DNA from 4 places in the Paraburkholderia agricolaris genome. Region 1 is predicted to be linked to each of the others. Evidence: riboswitches for the same ligand, from Rfam matches in the RefSeq annotation. Region 1 holds a riboswitch; each other region holds the start of a gene.

Region 1 (2,180 bases):
GAAAACGGATGGATCCAGAACTACGGCTCGCAATGCGTCAAGCCGCCGATCATTTACGGCGACATCTACCGGCCCGAGCCGATGATCGTGGACGCAGCCTGTCATGCGCAGTCGTTGACCGACCGCCTGGTGAAAGGCGTACTGACCGGACCGGTCACCATGCTCGAATGGTCGTTTGTTCGTGACGACCAGCCGCGCTCAACCACGGCGCTCCAACTGGCGCTCGTCATTCGCGACGAAGTCGTGGACCTCGAAAAGGCCGGCATCCGCATCATTCAGATCGATGAGCCCGCCTTCCGCGAGGGCTTGCCGCTGCATAAGGCGGATTGGTCCGACTACTTCGACTGGGCGACCCGGGCCTTCAGGATTTCAGCGGGCGGCGTCTCCGACGCCACGCAGATCCACACCCATATGTGCTACTCGGAGTTCAACGACATTCTGCCGTCGATCGCCGCGCTGGATGCGGACGTGATTACGATCGAGACATCCCGCTCTTCGATGGAGTTGCTCGACGGCTTCGGCGAGTTCGCCTATCCGAACGGAATCGGACCCGGCGTATACGACACCCATTCGTCGCGCGTGCCGAGCGTCGAAGCCATGCAGCGGCTGCTCGAACGCGCATGCGAGGTCATCCCCGCCGAGCGTCTGTGGGTCAACCCCGACTGCGGCCTGAAAACCCGGGGCTGGCCGGAGACGGAAGCCGCCTTGTCCAACATGGTGCTGGCCGCCAGGGCACTGCGGCAAAGGCTCGCAACCCAGTAAGCCAGACGTAATAACAACAGGAAGCGTACCGCCAACGCCGTAGTGATTGACGGCCACCACGACGCATCGGTACGCTTCGCGCTGATGGTTCCCGTTACCGGGATCAAAAGGGAACGCAGTACGAGCAGCCATGCTCCGAATCTGCGGCTGCCCCCGCAACTGTAAGCGGCGAGTCCGTGCCATTCATGACCACTGGAGCAGAGCACCGGGAAGGTCGGCACGTGACATTGACCCGTGAGCCAGGAGACCTGCCATCGAACCGAGGTCTGCGCAGCCGCACCGGGCGGGGTGTCCCGATGTGCAAGCACCGCTCTTGAGCGGTCGCCCGCTGCAAAGACAGCCCAAGCCTCAGGATCTGTCATGTCCACTGCTGTTCAACCCGGTTCCCTACAAGGGGAACCTCGCGCTGGCGCGTCATCGCCATTGATAGCGCTTTCGCCGCCTTCAGGATTGCCGCCTGGCCTGGCTCGTTCGTCCCCTATCGCATGAAGCGCTACGACGAACTGGAAGCCTGTTGCGCCAGACGTTAAACCTTTGAACGCGGCTAAACGGCCTGCTGGCCCCCTAGCCCCGTAGCCCTCTACCCACAGAAATCTGCAAGAACGAACACATCTCATCATGAAGTTCCGCCAACTCATCATCACCTCCGCCCTGACCGTCTCGGCATGGCAGGTTGCACAGGCCGCGGACGGCACGTCGTTGCAGCAGCCGGAGCAGACTCCGGCAGAAACCACGCTGCCGAATATTCTCGTCAGCGGCGACACGCAACATCTGCCGCAATCGTTCGACCGACGCTTCGCCACCACTCAGGTCCTGACGCGCGCCGATCTCGACCGTCTGTCGCCAGCCGATCCGAGTATCACGCAGGCCCTCGCCACGCTGCCTGGCGTCACCATTTCGCAAAGCGGCGGACCAGGTTCTTCCGCCGCGGTCAGCATCCGGGGCTCGTCGGCCAGTCAGGTCGCGGTGTTTATCGACGGCATCCGGGTCGGTTCCTCGACCACCGGGCAAGCTGCGTGGGCCGATCTGCCAACCTCCGCGTTCGACCGCGTCGAGGTGATCTCGGGACCGGCGGCCGCCTCGTTCGGCGCGGACGCGATGGGCGGCGTCATACAGTTATTCACCAACCATGCATCCAATCAGCCGAATCGGACCACGGTCTCGGTAGGCGGCGGTTCGAACAAGACCTTCGACACACAGCTCCGCACGTCGGGCAGTATCCCGTCCACGGGTCCGCTCTCCGCACTCTCGGGGCTGACCTACTCGCTCGGCCTGCACGACTACAACACTGCCGGGATCGATGCGACCCAGCCGTACGCCTATGGTCACGAGGACGGCCGCAATCCGTACCACGCGCAGGACGTGGACGCGCGACTCGGCTACGCACACGACAACTGGTCGCTCTCCGCGTTCGCTCT
Region 2 (2,180 bases), 770 kb from region 1:
GGTCTTCGCCGATCAGCACGAAGCGGCTTTGCAGACCTTCGCCCACTTCCCCGGCTTGCCAGCGGCGGTCGAAGTAACTATCGAAACGACGGCCCACGCCCTGGATCACGAGGCGCATCGCCGCGCCCGGCAGCGCAGCGAAACCCTTGACGCGGTAAATCGTGTTCGTTTCGACCAGCCCTTGCAACGCGGCGATCACCGCCTCACGCGACGAAACATTCGCCTGCACCACCACCGAATCGAACTCGTCATGGTGGTGATCGGCGTCGTCAGCCGAACCATGGTGATCGTGGCGCAAGTGGATCGTTTCCTCCGAGGCCGCTTCGAGACCCAGCAGCGTATGCAGGTCGAGCTGGCCCATCTGCGCGCGTACGATCTTCACCTGCGCCGGAATTTCTTCACGAATAAGCGCTTCGACCGAAGCCTGATGCGATTCGTCAAGCAGGTCGGTTTTGTTCAGAATCACCAGATCGGCCGCCGACAATTGATCTTCGAACAGTTCGTGCAGCGGCGATTCGTGATCGAGGTTTGGATCGGCCTTGCGCTGCGCGTCCACCGCAACCGGATTGTCGGCGAACTGGCCGCTCGCCGCGGCCGGCCCGTCAACCACGGTAACGACCGCGTCGACGGTAAAGCTATTCTTGATCTGCGGCCAGTTGAAAGCCTGCACGAGCGGCTTCGGCAACGCGAGACCGGAGGTTTCGATCAGCACGTGATCGATCTGCTCGCGGCGCTCCACCAGCTTTTCCATCACCGGGAAAAACTCTTCCTGCACGGTGCAGCACAGGCAGCCGTTCGCGAGTTCATACAGTTGGCCTTCGGTTTCGACGCCGTTTTCATCGCAGCCGATGCCGCAACCCTTGAGGATTTCCCCGTCGATGCCGAGTTCGCCGAACTCGTTGACGATCACCGCGATGCGCTTGCCGCCCGCGTTCTGAAGAATGTGCCGCAGCAGCGTGGTCTTGCCGCTGCCGAGAAAACCCGTGACGATGGTGACGGGAATCTTGCGCATTTGAATTTGCATCGTGAGGTCCATCCGTAGGAGTTGCAGGTGCACGCCGGCGCGTTTGCGCGTTTTGTCTGTATCGGTCATGCAAACGGGGCCGCGCCCTGCAGGCAATAACGATAACAATGGCAAAACACGGGGACGAACAACGGCGTTGCCGGGGCAACAGAAAACAGAAATGCGGTCATGAACGCACCGCCGCATCCCCGCGGGGTCGTTCTTCGTCGTCTGGCCGGTATCCGGGCTGGCGAAAGCGCCGCTTCCCCTTCCCGGACGAGTGGTTTCTCGTCCAGTGGTCATATGCCGACGCGGCCTTGCGCGTGGACATCGAAGCCGGCTCCGCGGCGCCAGACAATCAATCTGGAACCGCATTTCGCTTACCGTTGCGGGGGCAGCACAGGTTAGCCCGGTCCATGGCAGGTGGGCACCCTGTTTCCCGTTTAACTGCATGCGCACGAGCGCGCACACGAGCACCAAAGTGCGTGCGAGTTTAGGCCGAGAGCCCCATGCCGTCAAGGAAACACGGGGTGTAGCAGGGCCTTTTCGCCATGCCGGCGCGACCTGCCGTGTGCTATTGTATGCGCGCGTTGGGTGCCCGCCCCTACGGGCCGCCTGGACCACCGCAACTCTCGCAGACCCTTCATGAAAACACTCAGCATCGGCATCGGTTGTCGCTTGCACAGTTCGGCTGAGCAGATCGAAGCGGCTGTGCGCGCCACGCTCCGCTCGCATACATTCGGCGAAATCGCTGCGATTGCCTCGGTCGACACCAAAGCCCACGAAGCCGGTTTGCTCGAATTCTGCACACGCCACGCGCTGCCGCTGAAGTTGTTCAGCCGCGCGCAAATTGCGGCGATATCCGTGGACGATCCGTCGGCGGCGGTGCGCGAACATCTCGGCATAGACGGCGTCTGCGAGCCATGCGCGCTGCTCGCTGCGGCCGGCGCGTTCGATGTGGCCGATGTGGCCGATGCCCACAACACGCGGCTGCTCGTGCGTAAAACCGTACACAGTGGCGTCACGGTGGCGATAGCCTCCTCGGGCAGCGCCCAGGCCGTCGGCGAACAGACAAATAACGACTCTCCAGAACAGGACCTGCAATGAAGACCGATCCCGAATCGCATCAACGCATGACCGAACGCCGGCGCGAAGGCCACGAAAAAAAACAGGCCAA
Region 3 (2,180 bases), 1.0 Mb from region 1:
GCGCAGCCCGTGGAACCGGCGCAGGCGATCAGGTGTGTAATCGGCTGCGCGGGATCGCAGGCGAGACCTAGCGCGTTCATTTCCGCGAGCACGGCGGCCGCATGGTTTGCTGCGATATCGGGCAGCAGGACGCTTTGCCAGGGCGTGATGCGCAGCGTGCTGTTGCCGTGCTGTTGGGAGAGTTTGGCGAGGCGGTGCAAGGTGGCGGCGTCGAGGCGTCCGAGAGGCGGTTGGCCGCCCGCGTGCTGCAGGCCCACGACGCGTTGAGCGTGCGCGCCGAGCCGCAGCGTGGCATCGGCAGGCGTGCCGCGTTGCCAGTGTGCGAGCGACGCGTCGCGTGACAGCGGGAAATCGATGTACTGACGAGCGTGCTGCAAAACGGCGTCGATGGAATGCGCGGTAAGCAGATGACGCATGCGCGTGGCATCGGCGGCGGCCAGATCGAGGAACGTATGCAGCAGCGCGCGAACCAGGCCGGTGACCTGCGTAGGCAGTACGGCGCCGAGGGCGCCAGGTTTCGCGTTCGTCTCTCCAGCGGGGCAACCGGCCAAGCCGAACACAAATCGCACGCCGTCATCGGCTTGCGTCGCCGCCAGCCAGACATCGTGCGGATGATCGACTCTCGCAAGGCGCTCGCCGCCGTCGAGCAATAGCGCGAATTTGGGCGACAGCGCCGCGAAACGCGCTTCGGTTTGCAGCAAGGCAAGCAGTTCGGTGCAAAGGGGCCGCGTGTCGAACAGTGCAAATGGATCGCGCCCGGCAGTCGGACTCACCATCACATTGCGCACGTCGTCCGCCGAAGTCGCGAGCAGCAAACTGGCAGCATCTACCGCAGCGTTGGCTGGAATCGGTCCGACAGCCGGTCCAAGGCCCGCGTCGACGAGTGCCGCGATCAGTGCCGTTTCATGCCCGCCTTGTACAGCATGCACGCCACGCACCTGCAGATTCGCGCGATTGGTCAGCTCGATTACACCGCTTGCATGCCGCGTGCTGGCCTCGGCGATCGCGATGGCCTGTGCGGCGCTCAACTCACCGCCGGGCAGTTTGATCCGGCAGATCCCACCGTCGCGCGCGGCGACGATGCGCAGCAGCCCCGGACACGCCGAAGGCCGCAGCGCGAGCGCCGCGTCGGGTAAAACAGTGGAGGGCGAAGCTTGATTCAAGACGGACACCGGGTTGAGCGTCGCGCGATGGCCCGAGCGCCGCCCTTACGGGCATTGCTGCGGCATCGGTACACCCCGCCCGATGGTGGCTGGCACGAACAGTCTGGCCGGCAGGTCTCCTGGCTGGCAGGTCATCGTCCGCCGCCGCCTTCCCGGTCGAACCAGTGGCGCGCAGCGCAGGCGGACTCGCTGCATACAGTTGCGGGGGCAGCCACAGCGACACTGTGTTCCCTCTTCGGCCCCGAAGGGCACCGGCGGCTGTATTATGCCTTTTTTCGAACAGCACAACGAGGCTGGACGCTTTGACCGGCGTGGCACAGCGCAATATTTGACGATACAGAATGAGGATGGATGCATGCCGGCGTGGCTGACTGTGGTGGGCATAGGCGATGACGGCTTCGCCGGTTTGGGGCGGCCCGCGCGGCGTGCTTTGCTGGAAGCGTCGGTGGTTTATGGCGGCGAACGTCATCTGGCGATGCTGCCCAGGCGTCTGGCTGCGCGCCGGACGGCATGGCCGAAGCCGTTCGATCTTGCACCTTTGCTGGCGGAGCGTGGTGGGCCCGTGTGTGTGCTGGCGAGTGGCGACCCGATGCTGTTCGGCGTCGGCGCCACGTTGGCGCGGCAATTGCCGACCGGTGAATTGCGGGTGCTGCCGGCGCCGTCGTCGCTATCGCTAGCGGCTGCACGGCTGGGCTGGCCGTTGCAGGATGTGGCCACGGTTTCGCTAGTGGGGCGGCCATTGCCGGCGCTGAATGCCCATTTGTACGACGGCGCACGCGTGTTCGTTTTGAGCGCTGACGGGCGTACACCCGCAGCGCTGGCTGAGTTGCTGAACGCGCGCGGTTTCGGCGCGACCCGGATGAGCGTGCTGGAACATTTGGGCGGCGACCTGGAGCGGTGTATCGACGGACGCGCCGACCAGTGGTCCGCGGGCGACGTGGCGGCGCTGAACCTGGTCGCGCTTGAATGCCGTGCAACGGAAGGCGCGCCGCGTTTGCCGTTGACCACCGGCTTGCC
Region 4 (2,180 bases), on a different contig from region 1:
AGATGCCGACACATTCGCCCGGCTGCTCGCCAACGCCGCGATGGCGTCCTGGGACATGCAAAGAGAAGTCCCTACGATGACGGTGTTCGCCGCTGAGGGTCTCGGCAACGCGCATGTGCCATTGCTCTTCCTCTACGGCGGCAAGGATTCGCTGGTCGATACCCACGCGACGCTTGCCCGCGCCACCGCGCTCAATCCTCGCATCGTCAGCAAGGTGTACGCTGAATCAGGCCACGCGCCGTTTATTGAGGAACCCGATCGTTTCAATCGCGACCTGGCCGAGTTCGTCAGAACGGCTACCGGGCAATGAAGACCGAGGTGCTGCCCGCCCTTGTGCGTTTGCCTCGCGGCGAACCGTCTTGCGGATGCCGGATAAGCGCCCCGGCGTAAACGATTCTGCATCCGCATGCACCGCCATGACGCCCAGGCCCAGCCGTTGCGCATGTTGCGCCAGACAGGTGCATGCCGGCAGCACATGGGATCGTTTGCAGGATCGGCTGAAATCCCCATGGCAACGGCATTCTCCGGCTGTTTGGATCGAAGGTGGCATGACTCTTGTGCATGTTTCTCAAACTCTCAGACAAAAGCGGATGCGGGATGCACGAATATCGATTACGACACAAACCATACTTGCCGCTCGACGCGCGCGCATTGTATAAGCGTCAGGCATCACCTTGTCAGGACGGAAAGTGAAGCCGGTGAGAATCCGGCACGGTCGCGCCGCTGTATCCGGTTGGGCAGTTTCACGATTGCCGAACCGGGAGTCAGACCTCTTGTCGCCCTGCTTCTACCTCAAATGGGACGCGCTCCTCCCAAGGACCTAACCGATGATTTCTCAGTTTGCAAAAGTTTTCAGTGACTCGAGTACGGAGGTGCGAAGCAAGCTCTTCGGTATCTACAGCCTGTTAATCGCGATCAACGTGCTCGCGTGGATCTGGGCCGTCGTGGCATTCCGCAACCATCCGCTGCTGCTCGGAACCGCGCTGCTGGCCTATGGTTTCGGATTGCGTCATGCCGTCGACGCCGATCACATCGCCGCAATCGACAATGTCACGCGCAAATTGATGCAGGAAAAGAAGCGGCCTGTGGCAGTGGGCTTCTTCTTTTCGCTTGGCCATTCAACGGTTGTCGTGCTCGCGTCCGTCGCCGTTGCGATTACTGCGTCCGCCATGCAAACGCGTTTCGATCACTACAAGGAAATTGGCGGAATCGTCGGAACCCTGGTGTCGGCGCTGTTTCTGTTCGCGATCGCGCTCATGAATCTGATCATTCTCAAGTCGATCTATAGCGCGTGGCGTCACGTCAGAAGCGGCGGCAAATATGTCGAAGACGATTTCGACATGCTGCTGGCGGATCGCGGGTTTTTGTCCCGGCTCTTTCGCCCGCTGTTCCGCCTGATTACGCGCAGCTGGCACATGTACCCGCTGGGCTTCCTGTTTGGCCTGGGATTCGATACGGCAACCGAAATCGGATTGCTCGGGATCGCCGCAACCCAGGCGTCCAGGGGTCTCTCTCCGTGGGCGATCATGGTGTTTCCCGTCCTGTTCAGCGCCGGCATGTCGCTGATCGATACGCTTGACGGACACCTGATGTTAGGCGCCTACGGCTGGGCCTACCTGAAACCGATCCGCAAAATCTACTACAACATGACCATCACGCTGGTGTCGGTCATCGTGGCGGTTGTGATCGGCGGTATCGAAGCGCTGGGGCTGATCGCCGACCAGTTGAAGCTGCAAGGTCCGGTGTGGGATGCCATCGGCACGCTCAATGATAATTTCGGAACCCTCGGCTACATCATCATCGGCATCTTCGTTCTCAGCTGGGTTACATCAGTCCTGATCTATCGGGCAAAGCGTTTCGACGAACTGGAAGTAAGCCGCTAACGGCACGCGTCAGTCCGCCTCTGGATTCGAGCGGACTGACCGCATTGAACGCGTGACCTCACACACTCGTAAGCCGGTTGTAACCCCACATTAAAATTAGTAATAGCGCTACATTGGACATGTGAAACCTTGTATCTTTGGCTGAATAGCCGCGTGGCATAATCAGCGCCTCGCTCTTACCTGTCTGCGTGCTCCGTCCTCAGCATGTTTCGCTCGCGCCTCCTGAAGATTGGCAACCTGCTCGGATTGCTTGCGATCCTGATGAGCACGCTTGCGCCAACGGTTTCGCAGGCGCTC

What was found. Region 1 has a riboswitch for cobalamin ahead of GH665_RS33890 (TonB-dependent receptor domain-containing protein). Riboswitches for the same ligand answer to the same signal wherever they lie in the genome.
Region 2: another riboswitch for cobalamin. It lies ahead of cobW (cobalamin biosynthesis protein CobW); the one in region 1 lies ahead of GH665_RS33890 (TonB-dependent receptor domain-containing protein).
Region 3: another riboswitch for cobalamin. It lies ahead of cobG (precorrin-3B synthase); the one in region 1 lies ahead of GH665_RS33890 (TonB-dependent receptor domain-containing protein).
Region 4: another riboswitch for cobalamin. It lies ahead of GH665_RS10010 (HoxN/HupN/NixA family nickel/cobalt transporter); the one in region 1 lies ahead of GH665_RS33890 (TonB-dependent receptor domain-containing protein).

Annotation. Positions count from the first base shown of each region.
Region 1 covers NZ_QPER01000002.1:2,818,193-2,820,372, forward strand. Annotated here, with positions in the region: gene metE (5-methyltetrahydropteroyltriglutamate--homocysteine S-methyltransferase) at 1-762, shown strand, start outside; cobalamin riboswitch at 831-1,032, shown strand; gene GH665_RS33890 (TonB-dependent receptor domain-containing protein) at 1,381-2,180, shown strand, end outside.
Region 2 covers NZ_QPER01000002.1:2,048,966-2,051,145, forward strand. Annotated here, with positions in the region: gene cobW (cobalamin biosynthesis protein CobW) at 1-1,024, opposite strand, end outside; cobalamin riboswitch at 1,220-1,499, opposite strand; gene GH665_RS30515 (cobalamin biosynthesis protein) at 1,649-2,110, shown strand; gene cobO (cob(I)yrinic acid a,c-diamide adenosyltransferase) at 2,107-2,180, shown strand, end outside.
Region 3 covers NZ_QPER01000002.1:1,771,662-1,773,841, forward strand. Annotated here, with positions in the region: gene cobG (precorrin-3B synthase) at 1-1,172, opposite strand, end outside; cobalamin riboswitch at 1,256-1,434, opposite strand; gene cbiE (precorrin-6y C5,15-methyltransferase (decarboxylating) subunit CbiE) at 1,519-2,180, shown strand, end outside.
Region 4 covers NZ_QPER01000001.1:2,212,940-2,215,119, reverse strand. Annotated here, with positions in the region: gene GH665_RS10015 (alpha/beta fold hydrolase) at 1-310, shown strand, start outside; cobalamin riboswitch at 647-792, shown strand; gene GH665_RS10010 (HoxN/HupN/NixA family nickel/cobalt transporter) at 828-1,883, shown strand; gene GH665_RS10005 (DUF2946 domain-containing protein) at 2,088-2,180, shown strand, end outside.